Mastigocladopsis repens PCC 10914: one gene and its partner. The protein of the gene in region 1 binds, or shares a complex with, the protein of each later gene. Links are inferred from orthologs where the notes say so. Each region holds a gene or a part of one and is shown in the gene's direction. Other genes may lie near its edges.

The links.
Region 2: the proteins of accC (region 1) and accD are in contact, whole or in part, in a solved structure (PDB 8UXZ), measured with the Escherichia coli proteins. The link is inferred for Mastigocladopsis repens PCC 10914 from one-to-one orthologs.

The regions. Positions count from the first base shown.
Region 1 is NZ_JH992901.1:2,053,459-2,062,675, reverse strand. What follows is about bases 3,494-6,466. They hold accC (acetyl-CoA carboxylase biotin carboxylase subunit), read left to right. Parts: upstream 3,494-4,290; coding sequence 4,291-5,643; downstream 5,644-6,466. Other genes in these bases: MAS10914_RS0111265 (YggT family protein), read right to left, coding at 5,938-6,231; MAS10914_RS34125 (hypothetical protein), read left to right, coding at 5,700-5,924; MAS10914_RS0111280 (chorismate lyase), read right to left, coding at 3,494-3,584. In the rest of the region: MAS10914_RS0111300 (daunorubicin resistance protein DrrA family ABC transporter ATP-binding protein), read left to right, coding at 1-540; MAS10914_RS0111295 (ABC transporter permease), read left to right, coding at 665-1,564; MAS10914_RS0111290 (hypothetical protein), read left to right, coding at 1,661-2,047; MAS10914_RS0111285 (peroxiredoxin), read right to left, coding at 2,138-2,575; more of MAS10914_RS0111280, read right to left, coding at 2,955-3,493; psbX (photosystem II reaction center X protein), read left to right, coding at 6,495-6,611; MAS10914_RS0111255 (Ycf66 family protein), read left to right, coding at 6,898-7,818; MAS10914_RS0111250 (TolB family protein), read left to right, coding at 7,863-8,423; MAS10914_RS0111245 (TolB family protein), read left to right, coding at 8,485-9,012; MAS10914_RS0111240 (succinate dehydrogenase/fumarate reductase iron-sulfur subunit), read right to left, coding at 9,097-9,217. UniProt on the Escherichia coli protein: This protein is a component of the acetyl coenzyme A carboxylase complex; first, biotin carboxylase catalyzes the carboxylation of the carrier protein and then the transcarboxylase transfers the carboxyl group to form malonyl-CoA.
Region 2 is NZ_JH992901.1:937,421-946,554, reverse strand. The notes cover bases 2,679-5,568. They hold accD (acetyl-CoA carboxylase, carboxyltransferase subunit beta), read left to right. Parts: upstream 2,679-3,588; coding sequence 3,589-4,548; downstream 4,549-5,568. Other genes in these bases: MAS10914_RS0106485 (MFS transporter), read right to left, coding at 4,650-5,568; MAS10914_RS0106495 (putative signal transducing protein), read left to right, coding at 3,169-3,384; MAS10914_RS0106500 (prepilin peptidase), read left to right, coding at 2,679-3,029. Also shown: MAS10914_RS0106520 (hypothetical protein), read right to left, coding at 1-157; MAS10914_RS0106515 (hypothetical protein), read right to left, coding at 266-496; leuB (3-isopropylmalate dehydrogenase), read left to right, coding at 702-1,790; MAS10914_RS0106505 (hypothetical protein), read left to right, coding at 1,881-2,141; more of MAS10914_RS0106500, read left to right, coding at 2,223-2,678; more of MAS10914_RS0106485, read right to left, coding at 5,569-6,179; MAS10914_RS0106480 (ABC transporter substrate-binding protein), read left to right, coding at 6,336-7,616; MAS10914_RS0106475 (carbohydrate ABC transporter permease), read left to right, coding at 7,767-8,675; MAS10914_RS0106470 (Uma2 family endonuclease), read left to right, coding at 8,722-9,134.

The DNA.
Region 1 (9,217 bases):
GAGCCAACAGTAGGTCTTGACATAGAAAGCCGTTTTGTGGTATGGGATTTCCTGCGGAAGCTGCGAGAAGCTGGAACAACGGTATTGATTACCAGTCATTATTTGGAAGAAGTAGACGCTTTGGCTGATAGGGTGGCGATTATTGATCGTGGAGTCGTGATTGCGACAGGAACACCTTCGGAATTGAAAGATAGAGTAGGGGGCGATCGCATCACTTTACGAATCCGCGAATTTTCACCCGTTGAGGAAGCCGAGAAAGCCAAAGATTTGCTGAAATCTTTGTCGTTTGTTCAAGAAGTGATTATTAATAGCGCTCAGGGGAATTCCCTCAACTTGGTGGTAACGCCGCAAAATGATGCTCTGATGACCATTCAGCAAGCTCTGAATTCCGCTAGTTTACCGATTTTTAGTATCGCCCAATCTCGCCCAAGTTTGGATGATGTTTATCTTGCAGCGACAGGACGAACTTTGATGGATGCAGAACTTGCGGCTGTTGGAAGTCGCGATCCGAAGGCGGAAAAGAAGCAGAGTATGAGATAGATACTAGGGAATGGGTTCGTAATGAGCGCTTAAGCGCTTACTACAAGCCCAATTTACAACTAACAAATGTACAGACGCGCCATGGCGCGTCTCTACAACTAACAACTAACAACTAACAACTACTATGAGTGGTACTGTTTTACCTCCAAAATCGGATATCAATTGGCAGCAAATAGCATCACCTCAAGCTTACAAAGTAGATGCTGCTCCCAATGTATTTGCTGAATTTGTGCAAGAAACGCTGGCTTTGACTCGCCGCTTGTTTATTCAATTGCAACGGCGTCCTTCAACCTTAATTGCAGGAATTATTCAACCAGTCATTTGGTTGGTGCTGTTTGGGGCTTTGTTTCAAAATGCGCCTCAGGGTATCTTTGGTAATACGACAAATTATGGGCAATTTCTGGGTGCTGGTATAATTGTTTTTACCGCATTTGCTGGAGCGCTCAACGCTGGCTTACCCGTGATGTTTGATCGCGAGTTTGGCTTTTTGAATCGTTTGCTGGTGGCTCCACTCGCATCAAGATTTTCGATAGTTCTGGCGTCGGCAATCTTTATTATCAGTCAGAGTTTGGTGCAAGCTGCGGTTATTGTGACAGCAGCAGCCTTTTTAGGAGCTGGGTTCCCAGATGCAGTTGGTTTGGGTGCGATCGCCCTGATCGTCTTTCTCCTTGCATTAGGCGTGACGGCTATCAGCCTTGGTTTAGCTTTTGCCTTACCTGGACACATCGAACTCATTGCGGTTATTTTTGTGAGTAACCTGCCATTGTTGTTTGCGAGCACAGCTTTAGCTCCTTTATCCTTTATGCCTCAATGGTTGCAGGTTGTGGCGACGCTGAATCCCCTCAGCTATGCCATTGAACCCATTCGCTACTTGTATCTTCACAAAGATTGGGGATTAAATAGTGTAGTGATGCATGCTTTTTGGGGTGATGTCACCTTTGGCGGTGCGTTGCTTGTGTTGCTAGGCTTTGCCGTTGTCGCATTATTGAGTATTCAACCCCAACTGCGACGGACTCTTGCTTAAGATAGAAGCATTATCTAATTTTGCGCGATTGTAGGGGAAAAATACCTTAATCCCACGCCTGCAAGGTGTGGGTTTCCAAAATTCTTGGAGGCTTTTATGAAAAAACCATTTTTACCGCTTAAGCAGATTGTTGTTGTGACCGTTGCTGGAATCAGCTTAGTTTCCTTGCTATTGCCTCAACCCACCTTAGCTCAATCTAGAAGTATCCTACAAGACCTCGATCCACAACAGAATGACGATCCATTATCACCTCGCAGCGATGAGGTGAATAATTCGGGTTTCTTTAATTTAATTCATCGCGTTCAACAAGGAAGTACGGTTTGGAATGCAGATGAACAGAATCAACAACTGAATGACGCTGCAGCAGCATTCAAGAAAAAGCAAGAACAGTTCTATCTGCAAAATCCAACTCAACAGCAGCCAAACCAACCACGCTTTCAGGTGAATACACCTCAGGTTATTACACCGCAATCGGGTAAGTAAGGTGACAAAAAAAGAACACAGAACGCAGAACTCAAAAACTTTTTATTATTCAGACGTGTGTTCTGTGTTCTCCTCAATGACTAATAGCTTTTACAGCCCCAATGCCGCTAAAACATCGCTAGCGTGAGAGGATGTGTTGACACTAGAGTCAACATGAATAATTTTGCCGTTACCATCAATGACGTAGGTAACGCGCTTGGCATAACCACCACCATCAACATCGTATGCTTTAACCAAGGTTTTATTGGTGTCAGCTAGTAGCGGAAAATTGAGATTATATTTTTCGGTGAATGCCTGATGAGAAGCTTCATCATCTACACTGACTCCTAGCACCACAACATCTTTGCTCTGATAATTGTCAATGGCATCTCGAAAGCTACAGGCTTGTTTAGTACAGCCTGGGGTATCGTCTTTGGGGTAGAAATACAAAACCACCTTTTTGCCCTTGAAATCAGATAATGAGACAGTGTTGCCGTTGGTGTCTTTGACGGTAAATGTAGGCGCATCACTACCAACTGCTAATGGCATAGTTTTAGTATTTTCCTATACAAGGTTAACTTCAGGGTAAGTTATTGTTAGTAACATTGTTCGACTTTCCCTGATGGCGGTTATTGTATCAAACTTTATACACTTTTTTTATTGCATCTGCTCTAGTGGTTTATCGCATTTAATGTAGTAAAGACTTTAGTCATAGGTTCTTTAAGCGCTTAAGCGCTCACTACGAAGCCTTCAAAATAAATGCGATAGACCACTAGGTCTTCCATTGCATTTTGCACTTCATTTCTTGTAGGTAGAAAAATACAGAACACAGAACTCAAGAATTATTCTGCCTTCTGCCTTCTGTGTTTTGCGTTTTGCACTCTTGAGAATCTATTCTGAAATACGTTCTAAGTTCTATATTTTGGGACTAAACCTTACCATTGATTGAACTTAGCTGCATGGATCCCAAATATTTTGTTAAATAGGGCGAGAAAACTTCGTAAATTAACGTTAGGGGTTGCCCATGATGCCAAAACAAGTAGTGGCGACCCCAAAAAGGCCCAGTCTCATTAAAACCTAACTCCAAAGCTTTCGAGTTACCGGAGTAAATCCCTTGGACATCCCGATACAACTCTGTACGGAGACGAGCTAAACTTGCCCAAATAGGTAACGAACGATTTTGCAAATACTCATCTACATGAGAACCTTCCCACCATGAGGTGGCATACGCCAACCGCTGACCAGAGGCAGTACGCAGCCAGACCTGCCGCCGCAGCCTTGGTCCTGGCACAGCTTGTATGAGGTCGGGGGCACCATCCAAGTCCATGCCAATTAATGACATATCGATGACATCCACTTCCGTAGGCTCGCCTGTCAGCAGTTGTAAGTGTCTTGTTGGGGAGCCGTCACCTAAAAGGAGTAATTGCCAAGTCGGTGCCAGCTGAGTGTGTGGCAAACCTTGTTGAATGACTTCCTCGCCACCTTGCCAAAGCGGAGTGAGGCGGTGCCACCCCGAGGGTATTGTTAAGTTGTTTATCGGTGTAACAGTCGCTGTCAAGGTTCTTTACAAAACTTCACTAATCTCTATAAAAGCATAAGTTGAAGTTCTAAGTACGAGAAGGAAAAAAAATAGGTATTTTTTACTATTTACCAAAATCTAACTTAGGACTCGGTAACACTAGTTGCCTCAACAGGGCGTGGAACCCACCCACAGTGGTGGCTCCTTAGGACTCAGAACTAAAAAATGCGGATGGCGAGACTCGAACTCGCAAGGCAAAGCCACACGCCCCTCAAACGTGCGCGTATACCAATTCCGCCACATCCGCAAGCTTTCTTTGACTATGAAAGTATAGCATAAGAGAAACAATTACAGTAAGGTGATACCCAAGTTAGAGAAAATTTAAGTTCAGATATTTAGAAATATCTCAAATGGGTATACTCGACGGACAGAAATGTAGTAGCTGCACAAGTGATATTAAAAAGGGGTATAGCGACGAGCGGTGGCAACCGCAGCTGCTCGGAAATTGAGTCTAAGCTGTCGCGCACGGTACGAAAAAATGCCAAACTCGGGAAACTAACTCCAGATTAGCAGCAGCAATATTGCTAGTCTAGTTAATACCCGTAGAGGCAAGCAGCCAAATCCTTCCTGATTTTTGGGAAGAGGTTTGGGAATCTCCAGTCAGAATTTGAGATGAGGCTCTGCGTAATTTCAATTTTGACGGCAGAAAATGTCAATCTACATGGACTGATATCAAAGCTAGAAGATGAAGTTTGACAAAATATTAATTGCTAATCGGGGAGAAATTGCGCTTCGCATTCTCCGCGCCTGTGAAGAAATGGGGATTGCGACAGTTGCGGTACACTCCACCGTTGACCGTAATGCTCTACACGTCCAACTTGCCGATGAAGCGGTTTGCATTGGCGAAGCTGCCAGCGGTAAAAGTTATTTGAATATTCCCAATATTATTGCAGCGGCATTGACACGTAATGCCAGCGCTATTCACCCTGGCTATGGATTCTTGGCTGAAAATGCTCGGTTTGCAGAAATCTGTGCTGACCATCATATTGCTTTTATAGGTCCATCTCCCGAAGCTATTCGGCTCATGGGGGATAAATCTACTGCGAAAGAAACCATGCAAAAAGCTGGGGTTCCTACGGTACCTGGTAGCGATGGCTTGGTAGAGTCGGAACAAGAAGGCTTGGTGATCGCTAGAAAAATTGGCTACCCAGTGATGGTTAAAGCCACAGCGGGCGGTGGTGGACGAGGTATGCGCTTAGTAGGTTCTGAAAATGAGTTCGTCAAATCCTACCAAGCAGCCCAAGGTGAAGCGGGAGCTGCATTTGGTAATTCTGGGGTCTACCTAGAAAAATTTATTGAGCGTCCCCGCCATATTGAATTTCAAATATTGGCTGATAACTACGGCAACGTCATCCATTTAGGGGAACGGGATTGTTCGATTCAACGCCGCAACCAGAAACTTCTAGAAGAAGCCCCTAGCCCGGCTTTAGACCCAGACCTGCGAGAGAAAATGGGAGAAGCTGCTGTCAAAGCTGCCCAATTTATTAACTACAGTGGGGCTGGAACCATTGAGTTTCTCTTGGATAAATCCGGTCAATTCTACTTTATGGAAATGAACACCCGGATTCAAGTCGAGCATCCAGTGACGGAGATGATTACTGGGATAGATTTGGTTGTCGAACAAATCCTTATTGCCCAAGGGGAAAGACTCAAGCTGACACAAGACCAAGTCGTCTTGCGAGGTCATGCGATCGAGTGCCGCATTAATGCGGAAGATCCTGACAATGACTTTCGCCCCTCTGCTGGACGTATCAGTGGTTATCTCCCTCCTGGAGGTCCTGGAGTTCGCATTGACTCCCATGTTTACACCGATTACCAAATTCCTCCTTACTACGACTCACTCATTGGCAAGTTAATCGTTTGGGGCGCAGACCGTCCTACTGCTATTAACCGCATGAAACGAGCACTGCGAGAATGTGCCATTACGGGACTACCCACGACTATTGGATTTCATCAGAAAATTATGGAACACCCGCAGTTTTTGAAGGGGCAAGTCTACACTAATTTCGTACAGGAGATGAAAACTTTAGTGCAGTAGTGTTTGTGACTGAGTAGTAGTTAGTAGTTAATTTTTGACTGGCAACAACTAACCCTATGGCTAACGCCACGCCTTACGGCGAACGGGTATCTCCTCCCCTGAGGCTACGCCAACGCCAGTCACCTGCGGAGGAGCCAGTGCGGTCTTGGGGTCTCACGCCACTCCCCTCAAGTCGGGAAACCCTCCTGCATAGCGCTGGCTCACCACGGGGGTGGCTCCCCAAGTGGAGCATCTGGCGTTGGAAACCCTCCCGCAGTGGTGGACTCACAACTAACAACTAACAAACCCCAAAGCCTATTGGACACGAGACAGCATGGTCAGCAGTCCTTGCTGACCCAGGAGAATTTCCCGTAAAAAACTGAGGATACCTACCCAAATGATGGGGGTAATGTCCACTCCACCGATAGGTTGTACAATCTTTCGCAATGGCACCAAAAAGGGTTCAGTAGGCCAAGCTACTAGATTAAAAGGCAAACGATTCAGATCAACCTGAGGATACCAAGTCAGAATAATCCGGAAAATAAACAAAAATATCATCAGTCCCAACACTGGACCGAGAATCCAAGCAGTAATGTCAACACCAGTCATGATTTAAGCTTGACTTTTTTGTGTAAATAAAGGAAAGAACTGAAACAGGGTGAGCAAATTTTAAGCTTTGTAAAGCCTTTCTCTAATTTTAACTAAATGCTGTTACCCAAAGGGGAATATAGCACTACTACAGTCTATCCTTGACAGGATAGGAGTCGCCGTTAACCACTACGGTGAACTACTCCCTACTGCCATAAATGGCTTCTCAAGGGTCTGATAGACTATTAAAATTGTGATAAGAGTGTAAAAAAAGGTTGAAATCTATGACGCCATCTTTAGCAAATTTCCTTTGGAGTCTGGTTTGGGGTACAGCAATTGTCGTTATCCCTGCCACACTAGGATTGATTTTTGTTAGCCAGAAAGATAAAATCCAACGCTAATAAGACTTTTGTAGAGACGTGGGATACCACGTCTCTATTCTTAAAACTGGTTTTGTGTGAGTGAATTGCTTAATTGCAGATTCTTCGCAATTCATCATAATATTTATACTAAGCTGACAAACACAGGGTTCTTAGCTTTAGGTCATAATGTAGAGACTAGAGACGCGTTAGCAAAGCTCCACGCAGAGCGAGGCAACTTCGCGTCTTTAAAGTATATTGTGTCTAATTACAGTAGAGATTTAAATTCTGACTCGCTAACATAGATTTTGATATTGGGTAAACAACAATGCTAATGTTTGGGCTGAACTCAGCCAGTGTTCTGGCTCAGGTAAATTTTGGGGCAAACTCAGCCAGTATTCTAGGAATTTTCTTGGCTGTGGCTGGGGCAGCACTCTACTTTCTGCGCTCTGTGCGTCCAGAACTCTCACGCGACCAAGATATCTTTTTTGCTGCGGTGGGATTACTTTGCGGCTTCATTCTCGTCTTTCAAGGTTGGCGTCTTGACCCGATTTTACAATTTGGTCAGTTGCTGTTGGCAGGCTCAACGATATTTTTTGCGGTTGAAAGTATTCGTCTAAGGGGTATAGCAACCCAGCAAGCCAAGCGTAACACCCCTATTGTGGATGACGAACGAGAAGTCAGCGACAACTACAGGTATAACAGGAAATATAAGGCACAGGTAGACGCTGAATTAGAACCCCTGCCTTATGAAGATGATTACGATGAGCGCCCCGTGCGTGGTCGAATTTCGGGTAGTAGGGATAGCCGTTCATCTCGTGATGATTACTACGAAGATGAAACCCCGCGTCGTCCAGAACGTCGCAATGGCAGTGAAAGGCTGACAACAACTGACAAAACTGACAAAACCCGTCGCCGTAGTTCTGGGCGTTCTGTGCGCCCCTCGGAAAGGTTTGATGATGAGGATTGGAGTGCTTCCAAAACAGTTGATAATTGGGATAGTTCAACTACTGAAGAAAAAAGACCTCCTCGTCGTGGTAGTAACGGACCAGTACGTCCAGAAACGCGTGATGAAGATGTTCCTCCCAGACCTAGAAAACGTCGTACACCAACTGAATCGTCTCCCCGAAGAGAACGTGAGGATGATGAGGTTATTTCCACAGAATATGTAGATTACAAACCAATAGACCGTTCAGAGCGTTCGGGTGATGATCTTGATAATTCATCGAATTTTGATGATGATGTATAAATCAGCTTAGGTGGAGGACGCAGGGGTAACGGGACAAGGTTGAGGTGAAAAAAGTTACACCTAGTTTTTGGCTCCAAAGGCAAATTCCTTGGGGTCTTAGTTTTGCAATGGCAAGTTTGCTTGTATCCTGTGGTTACAGCGATACCCCGATTGGACCAACATCTCTCAACAGCCGCTACACTGAACAGCAACCGGCATTGAGTGGAAATGGTCGTTTTTTAGCATTTGTATCTAATCGCAATGGTAGTCATCAACTGCTTATCTACGACTTGGAACAACAGCAGTTTGTTCAGACACAAGGCTTAAATCGACCGGAGACAATTACCGAAAGTCCTAGCCTTAGCTACACCGGACGTTATACTGCCTACATCACGAGCGACCAAGGTAGACCAGTTGTGGCTCTCTATGATCGCGCTAGCCAACAGTCACAAATCCTTACCCCAATCTATCGTGGCTGGGTCAGAAATCCAAGTATCAGCCCAGACGGGCGTTATGTTGTTTTTGAAACTGCTAGCCGTGGTCAGTGGGACATTGAAGTTCTAGATCGCGGACCAAACATTGAGTTAGATATTCCCAATGGCGCAGCCGTGGCTACACCCCCGTGAGGAGTGGGGGAGTGGGGGAAGCAGGGGAGTAGAATAATTTTTGACTCTTGACTTTTGACTAATGACGAAACACTCTATTTTTGTCCCTGTATTTGCCATAACGAGTTTGTTAGGTGGCTGTGCTGGCTACCCGCGCTTAGTGAATTATGGATACGATCCAGGAGGTCAGAGTCTTAATAGTTCTGCTTCGGAATTAGAACCCCAAATTTCAAGAAGATACATTGTTTTTACGAGCGATCGCCAGGGCAGCCAAGATGTTTATATGTTTGATGCGGTAACTCGTAGTTTGGTTGATTTGCCTGGCTTAAATTCCTTTGATACTGTCGCTTCTCATCCTGCTGTTTCTGAGAATGGTCGTTATATCGTGTTAATCGGTAGTCGTCAGGGGCGAGCAGCTATTTTTCTTTATGACAGAGAAACACGTCAACTAAGAAACTTGACTGCTAACTTGCAAGCAGAAGTCCGTAATCCAACAATTAGTGCTGATGGCAGTAGGATTGCTTTTGAGTCTAGTGTTAATGGACAATGGGATATTTTAGTTTATAACCGTTCTGGGCAACCGTTAAATGTGCCTCAAGACCCACGTTAGTGGGGAGATGAGGGAGATGGAGGGGAGGAAACGGGGAGGGGAGGAAAGAACCAACATCTCCACTCCTCCACTCCTCCACTTCCCCTACTCCCCTATTTCTTGCTGCACGGCTTCGATGAGCGATCGCACTTGTTGAGTTCCTTGGGAAGGCTCAAATGCTAAGGGGAATTTACCTCGAGCTAACATTCGCAACCCAAGAGGAGCA
Region 2 (9,134 bases), 1.1 Mb from region 1 along the record:
CCGTGTTGGCTAGAATTGGAAGATAGGGAAAAATAAGCAGCACGAAAGGGAAGAAACCGTAAATGCCCAGTAACTTAGAAATGATCGACGGCAATAGAATTGCTGCGCCCAGCGTACCAATTGTCCAGCTGGTCCGGTGCTGAGTTCGCATGGACATTCAGTGATTGCCTTTATCAAAGCTTGGAACAGGTCATAAGGTAGGATAGCATTTGTAACGATTGTGTTGATTCTCAAGTCTAGACAATCGCTACCATAGACAGCTTTTTTACTTTTCACTTTGCTCCTGCTGTTCTCGCCGCATTTCCTTAATTTCGGCAACGATTTCTTCAATAGTGGGATTTCCCAAGATTTTATCTCTATCTCGCGTGTAATCTCCACTACCCATATCAAATTGCTGCATAAATCGCGCCATTCCAGCAGGACCAAGAGCCTTAGTTAGGGCTTCTATTCCCAGCCCCCTAATCTCAGCCTGAGAAAGTTTAGTCACGTCTATCATGTGTCACCTCCATTACCCACTGAAGCGGGTTTTCTACTCTTACTTGTAACAAGTCTCTCCACCTTGCAGCCAAACGTAACATTCTGTCATCAATTGAGGCAACACACATCTAAATAAATCAAAAACTCCATTGGTACACTTACTAGGTATGATATTTAATCTGCAAGAATTTCTACATTAAAGATTTACCCAGTTAAAACGAACTATGGCACAGCAATACCGTGTTACCCTACTCCCCGGCGATGGCATTGGACCCGAAATTATGGCAGTGGCGGTAGATGTGCTGAAAGTCGTAGGGAAGAAGTTTGATATTCAATTTGAATTCCAAGAAGCCATTATTGGTGGTGCAGCCATTGATGCTACGGGCGAACCTCTGCCAACTGCTAGCTTGGATATATGCCGCAACAGCCATGCTGTTTTACTTGCAGCTATTGGCGGTTACAAGTGGGATACCTTGCCATCTCATTTACGCCCAGAGGCGGGTTTGTTGGGACTACGTGCGGGGTTAGGATTATTTGCCAATTTGCGTCCAGCGAAAATACTGCCCCAATTGATTGATGCTTCTTCCTTGAAACGGGAGGTTGTAGAAGGTGTTGATATTCTGGTAGTGCGCGAACTTACCGGTGGAATTTACTTTGGCAAGCCCAAGGGCATTTTTGAAACAGAAACCGGTGAGAAGCGCGGTGTGAATACGATGGCTTACACCGAATCGGAAATTGAGCGCATTGGGCGGGTGGCGTTTGAAGCCGCACGGAAACGCGGAAAGAAACTTTGTTCTGTGGATAAGTCGAACGTGTTGGAAGTTTCTCAACTGTGGCGCGATCGCATCACCAAACTTGCCCAAGAGTATCCGGATGTGGAACTCTCTCATATGTATGTAGATAATGCAGCTATGCAGTTGTTACGCGCTCCCAAGCAGTTCGATACGATCGTCACAGGTAACTTGTTTGGCGATATTCTCTCAGATGCGGCTGCTATGCTGACTGGTAGTATTGGGATGTTACCCTCTGCGAGTTTAGGTGCTTCTAATCCAGGAGTATTTGAACCCGTTCACGGTTCCGCCCCAGATATTGCTGGACAGGATAAAGCAAACCCTTTAGCACAGGTTTTGAGTGCCGCTATGATGCTTCGTTATGGTTTGAACGAACCAACTGCAGCAGATCACATTGAACAAGGAGTGTTGCAAGTTTTGCAAAGAGGCGATCGCACTGGGGATATAATGTCTCCTGGCATGAATCTTTTGGCTTGCCGCGCTATGGGTGAGGCACTTATTCAAGTCCTCGAAGCGGAATAATTGCACAGGCTCAAACCGACATTTTGGCAACTCTTGCTTAAACTTTTCGGATAAACTATTAACACAAACCTACAAAAGACTCAGTGAGTGGTGTACGCTTTAAAACAAGGACAAGCAAACTATACCAACCAAAAAAACCAGCCAGCTTTGATTGATCCTGCCGTCATCAGAGCCGCTGGTCAGATTTACCACACTTACTGTGAGGTACATCCCGAAATGACTGGGCAAGCTTCAGGAGTAGCAATTAATCGGTTTAATCACCGGGGTAAGGTGATTTTTACCAATCAACCAGTCCTCTTGCCAGAAGAATGTTTCGTGCCGTTGAATCAGATTGAATCGTATATGTATTGAGTCATTAGTCGTTAGTCATTAGTCATTAGTTAAGGCTATAACCTTTGAGCAAAGGACAAATGACAAAGGACAATTGACTTAATGGACACCTTGATAATAGTTCAGGCGAGTGTCATCGTTTTCGCCTTAGGAGCTTCTGTTGGCAGCTTCATCAATGTTGTTGTTTATCGTTTACCAGCTAGGCTGTCGATTCTTTTTCCACCTTCTCGCTGTCCCCATTGCTTAAACCAGCTCAAACCCTACGATAATGTCCCAGTGTTGGGATGGCTGTGGTTAAGAGGGCGTTGTCGGTATTGCAAAAGTAAAATTTCTATCCGTTATCCTGTGGTAGAAGGGGTAACGGGTTTTGTTTTTTTGCTAGTTTTTTGGATCTTTAAATTTTCGCTCTCTACAATAGGCTACTGGGCGTTTTGCAGTTGGTTATTAGCGCTATCGCTCATTGACCTAGATACAATGACATTACCCAACCCATTGACTAAGTCGGGTTTGGTGATGGGAATTGTGTTTCAGATGGTTTATGGTTTTTTACTAGAGGCTAGTTGGGTAGGATTAGTACATCATCTCAAGATGGCGATAGTAGGAGCAGTGCTGGGCTTATGGCTGTTTGATGCGATCGCCATCATTGGTTCAATTGTCTTTAGGAAAACTGCTATGGGTGGAGGGGATGCCAAATTAGCAGCCATGATGGGAGCATGGTTAGGATGGAAGTATTTGCTCCTGGCTAGTTTTCTTGCTTGTGTGGTGGGAGTAGTGGTAGGTGGCGGCACAATGAAATGGGGACAAAAGATACCTTTTGGTCCTTTTCTCGCTGTAGGAGCAGTTATTGCTCTATTTGGCGGTGAAGCTATTTTGTCTTCTTATTTGCGCTTATTCTTCTCAACCAGTTGAAAAAGGAAAATCAAAAGTTGTAGAGACGTGCCATGGCACGTCTCTACAAAAGTCTTCTTCATCTCGCGATTCCCAATTACACTATAACTGTAAATCTCATCACCCCATCTATCTTTAGGCTTTTGGTAATATCATCGTTGTGACTTGGATCACCCTCTTAACAACAAGTAACCGTTGGCAAGCAGAACTGATGCAACAACTGCTTGCATCTCATGATATAGCAACAAAAATTATTGATTTGGGGGTGAAATCTTATTTGGGGGCTGGGACTCCTGCGGCTTTGCAGGTACGTGCACAAGACAAGTGGACTGCGTTGCTGCTTTTAAGTCCCCCTGAAGACGAGCAAGAGACTTGAATTGGTTTACGTATTTTCGTTAAGCTGGCAACCAAAGATGTATGCGGAAGGTCTGATTTGCTTACAAGACGAATTTGAATAAGTAGTCATTAGTTATGAGTCATTAGTCATTAGTATGGACAAAGGACTAATGATAAAAAACTAAGAGCGACCACAAGCGACTTAACATATTTTGGACATACTATCCACTCAAATAAGATAAAAATGGCGAACAACGAAGAATCACGCGGTTTAAAGTCTCTATTAGATTGGTTTGCAAATCGACGGAAATCAGGCTCTACCATACTGGAACGCCAAGAACGTGAAATTGCTGATGGGCTGTGGCATAAATGTTCTAACTGTGGGGTCTTGACATATACCAAAGACCTGAGAGCTAACCAGATGGTTTGTGTTGAGTGCGGACATCATAATCGAGTAGATAGCGATGAGCGCATTCGTCAATTGATTGATGCAAACACTTGGAGACCAATAGATGAGCATTTGCGTCCTACCGATCCACTGCAATTTCGCGATCGCAAACTATATATTGACCGCCTGCGGGAAATGCAGGATAAACTTGGCTTAATCGACGCCGTTAAAACTGGTTTAGGTCATATGAATGGTTTACCCGCTGCTCTTGGGGTCATGGACTTCCGGTTCATGGGTGGAAGCATGGGTTCGGTGGTAGGAGAAAAACTGACCCGTTTGATTGAGCAAGCGACTCAGCGACGCTATCCTGTGGTTATTGTTTGTACCTCTGGTGGAGCGAGAATGCAGGAAGGGATGCTTTCGCTGATGCAAATGGCGAAAATTTCAGCAGCTTTGCAACGTCATCAGGAAGCACGGCTACTGTACATTCCCGTTTTAACGAATCCCACGACAGGTGGTGTAACGGCTAGTTTTGCCATGTTGGGAGATATCATCTTGGCAGAACCGAAGGCTACGATTGGCTTTGCTGGTCGGCGAGTGATTGAGCAAACCTTACGGGAAAAACTGCCAGATGACTTTCAAACTGCGGAAGATTTGCTAAAGCACGGTTTTGTCGATGATATTGTGCCTCGTACTCAGATCAAGAAAACTCTAGCACAGTTGATTGCTTTGCACCAGCCACCCGCACCAACGACAACTCATAATAATATGGTGGTTTGGGAGACAAGGACTTTGAGTTCTACCGCTGCTGAGTAACAGGAGTGGGGGATAAGGAGACACCCCCTCCCCTTGTCTCCCCATCTTAGTTTGCAGCGTCAAAAGCGTCGCTTTCAAAAGCAACTGTTTGGATCAACTGTCTAACCTTGAGCTACCTGTTTGCGCCCTTGCCAGACTTGTCTCATCTGGGAGAAAGATTGCCCTCGCCCTTCTTGCACAAAGATCAGGGGAACAATCGCTGCGAGTCGGAACGCAGCGGAGATGATGAACAATCCTGATAAACCACCAAACGAAGGATTTTGTGCTATGAAGCCGCCTATGATTGTGCCCAAAGCACCGCTAACCCCAGCAATGGCAGATGCGATCGCAAAATAGATGGACTGATTTTTAGCTGGTGTTACCTCTATTTGCAGATTGTTGTTGCACAAGTCAAGCGCCGCCCAATTCCCTCCGATGAAAATGTGTATCAGCGGCAACCACAACCACAGGTCAATCAGGTTAGTACTAATCCCCAGCCATAGCAACGGTACGCTTGCAGCCACCATCCCTATAACCAGCAAGATTGGACGATTGCCTATCCTGTCTGCCAACTTGCCCCACAGAATAAGCATCAGCAGATTCGCTCCAGCCTGAAGGCTGCCATAAAGCGTTACCCATCTCACATCTAGATTTAGTGTGTCCAGCATATAGAGGTTGAAGAAGGGGAGGCTGAGGTTAGCGGCAAACATCCATGAGCTGAAATAGAGCAGAAACTTTAAAAAGTTAGAGTTCTTCCAGATGCTGTCACCAGCAGTTGCATCCTTGCCAAGCTCGATATTTTTTAGCTGCTCCTCAGTATTATTACTTTTATCAATTGTATTATACAAAACAGCATTTTTGGAAGAAGACCTGGTGGGAGAAGCGTTTTGTACCTGTGGGTTCACATCCACCTTGAAGTACTGACACCCCAAGCTCACAAGCCCCGACAGAATGCCGACAAGCAGAACCACTCCATAACCTTGCAGAGTTCCACCTGGCCAGGTTGATACAGCTAGACCTGCCAAAGGTACACACACCAAATTGGTCAGGCTGGAAACACTGTTACGTAATCCGAAATACCGCCCCCGCAATCGCCGGGGGACGAGCGTTGCCATCCAACTTAGCCATGATGCACCCCCTAGCGCACCTAAGAGATTGCTCATAAGAACAATCAAGAGCGTCAGTACCACCAGCTGGTGGGTATTAATTTTTCCCCAGCTTGCCATAGTAATGCCAATAGCTAGAATCAGCCAGAGTAGCCGAGAAGGTCCATAAATGCAAAGGCAATACCAGAAACGGCTGGTTGAGCGTTCCGACAGGTATGCACCAAACGGCTGAATGAGATTCACGACCATCGGGATAGAGGACAGCATCCCAAAAACTACTGGTCTGGCATCCAATTCTACTAAGAAATTACTTAGCAAAATCCCGCCACTGGTAATGGAGAAAAATGTTGAAAAGATAGCATCCACAGTGGAGGCTCTTAAACTAGTGCGAATAGCATCCTTAGAAACTCGAGGGCTGGGTTTTGAGCTAAGAGAGTGTGGTGTTTCCGGAACTGTAATCTGGGTGACTTCAGGCGCAAGAGGAGCAGCCTTAATCTGCGATATTTCGGGAGCAAGAGGAGCCGTTTCAAGGGGAACAAAATCCATGACCTATCTCTACTGGTTGGTGATGCATCTCAAGCCGTACTGGCAATTTTTCGTTATTCTAGCTTGCATTTCTCAACAAAAATTTAGACAGAGAAAAAATCAATCCTGAGCTACAGAGGCAATATATAAAGTGACAGAATTTTTTATTCACTTGTGATGCGAACCAACGTGTTGAAATTTTTGGGACTGTTGGTGGCGATCGCCCTCTCGTTTATTGGTTGTCACAACCTGCTCTTTCCTAACGCCTCAAGAGCACCAGCCGCAGTCACGATCAAACTTGGTGGTTGGATAGCAAGTCCAGCAGAGCAAAAACTATTGAAAGAAGTCCTACAAGACTTTGAAGCACAAAACCCAGGTATCAAAGTTAGGCATGAGGTCATCAACGACCAATACATGGATGTCATAAAAACCCGCTTAGTTGGTGAAGCAGCTCCTGATGTCTTTTATCTAGATGCTCTTGAGGCTCCTTTCTTCATGAGCCAGAATGTTCTAGAACCGCTTGATGCATATATTACCCCCGAATTTGACCTAGCTGACTTTGAAGGAACGCTACTCAATAGCTTTAAGTACGGTAATCATATTTATGGTTTTCCCAAGGATGATTCCACACTTGCTTTGTTCTACAACAAAAAAGCTTTTGCAGCCGCCGGGTTAAGTACTCCTCCAACAACTTGGGAGGAACTACGCACCTACTCACAGAAGTTGACTGTAGACCGTAACCGCGATGGCAGAATTGATCAATATGGTTTTGGGGAAATCCCAGAGTTAGCGCGTCAGGCTTACAAAATCAAAGCCTTTGGTGGACAACTCGTAGACCAAAATGGTTATGCAGCATTTGCCAGTGATGCTGGATTGCAAGGACTACAATTGGCAGTAGACCAGTATCAAAAAGACCGCTCCTCTGCACAAAAATCTGATGTTGGAACCAACTCAGGCAGTGAAATGTTTGGTCAGGGTAAGGTTGCAATGGTGATTGAGGGTAACTGGGCAATTCCTTACCTAACAGAAACCTTTCCCAATCTGGAGTTTGCTACAGCACAAGTCCCTACCATCAATGACAATAAAGGCACAATGGTCTTCACTGTTGCCTATGTGATGAACAAGGAAACCCAGCATAAAACCGAAGCCTGGAAGCTTATTTCCTACCTCACGGGTAAAGAAGGTATGACAAAGTGGACGAAAACAGGCTTCGCTCTGCCATCCCGTAAATCTGTTGCCCAGAAATTAGGCTATGACCAAGACCCCCTACGGGCTGCACTTGTGGCAGGGGTGGATTATGCTATGCCTTGGCAAGCAGGTGAGTATCCAGCAGCGATTATGAACAATTTCGACAACCAGTTTGTCAGCGCCTTATTGGGACAGCAACCACTACATCAGGCAATGCAGCAAGCGCAGGATGAGGCTAATGAACTGATTAAGGCGAGCGCTATGGAGTAGTTGTGAGACTCAAAAACTCGCAACAGAAATTCTTAAACACCCAATATACGGTCTGAGGATCAATACATTCCACGTAAGAGTTACGATAAATAATCATGCACCACCCATCGCTACAGTCGGGTTGGTGCGCGATGACTCGGAGGTTCATTTGTGATTGAAACCAGAAGGCTACGGAGAAACGCCAGGTCAAACATAACACAAGACCTGGCAGGGTATCTGTTTATGATGCCAACCATTTTGGTGTTAGGCACGTTTGTGGTGCTACCCATTCTCTGGGCTGTTTTTCTTTCCCTGCACAAAGTTCAACTTCTTGGTAGTATTGAGTACGATTTTATTGGCTTTCGTAACTTCACACGACTGATTGAAGATGAACGTGTTTGGATTGCTTTGGGAAATACAGCCCAATACGTTGCAATTGTTGTACCAATCCAAACTGTCCTGGCTTTAATTCTGGCTGTGACTCTCAATTCTGGCATTCGAGGCAAAAACTGGTGGCGCATCCTTTACTTTTTGCCAACAGTCACCTCCTCAGCCGTTTTGACGTTGATTTTTATGTGGATTTACAACACCAATGGGTTGCTCAATGATTTTCTCGCTTTTGTAGGATTACCTACCTATAACTGGTTGGGAGATCCAGCAGTTGCGCTCAAAGGCATCATGCTCATGAATATTTGGTCAACTGCGCCATTTTACATGGTGATTTATTTAGCGGCGTTGCAGGGCATCCCTCGTTCGCTCTACGAAGCAGCAGCGCTTGATGGAGCCAATGGCTGGCAGCAGTTTATTCATATTACTATTCCCATGCTCAAACCCGTCACCTTCTTTGTGATGACGATGGGAGTGATTGGCACTTTTCAACTGTTTGACCAATCCTACATTTTTTCTAACGGCACTGGCGGACCCAATAACGCTACTCTTACCGTAGTTTTACTAGTATATCAAGCTGTCTTTCGTAACTTGCAGATGGGTTATGGGGCGGCGATCGCCTTTTTGCTTGCAACAGTTATCATTGTTGTTACTTTAATTCAGCGGCGGTTTTTTGGAGGCGAAAAAATTTAATACAAGTTTCTTAGCCGAAAGCTGTTTATTTCTAATGGAGTCAAAAATGTTATTAGAACTTAAGCGATTAGAAGTACCACCAGGACAGAAAGTACTGTTAAGAGATGTTAGTTGGCAAGAATTTGAAGCCATTCTAGAAGAATTAGGAGAACATCGTGCTGCAAGGATAGCTTATGACAATGGAATGCTAGAAATTATGACACCACTACCTGAACACGAGCGTAATAAAGAGATTATTAGCGATTTAGTCAAAGCACTTCTTGAAGAACTAGACATTGAATTTTTGCCTTTAGGTTCTACAACTTTTAAAAATCAATTTATGAACAAAGGCATCGAGCCTGACAACTGTTTTTATATCCAAAATGAAGCAGTCATTCGAGGCAGAGACAAACTCGACTTAACAGTAGACCAACCTCCAGACTTAGTGTTAGAAATTGATGTGAATTCCCGCACTCACCC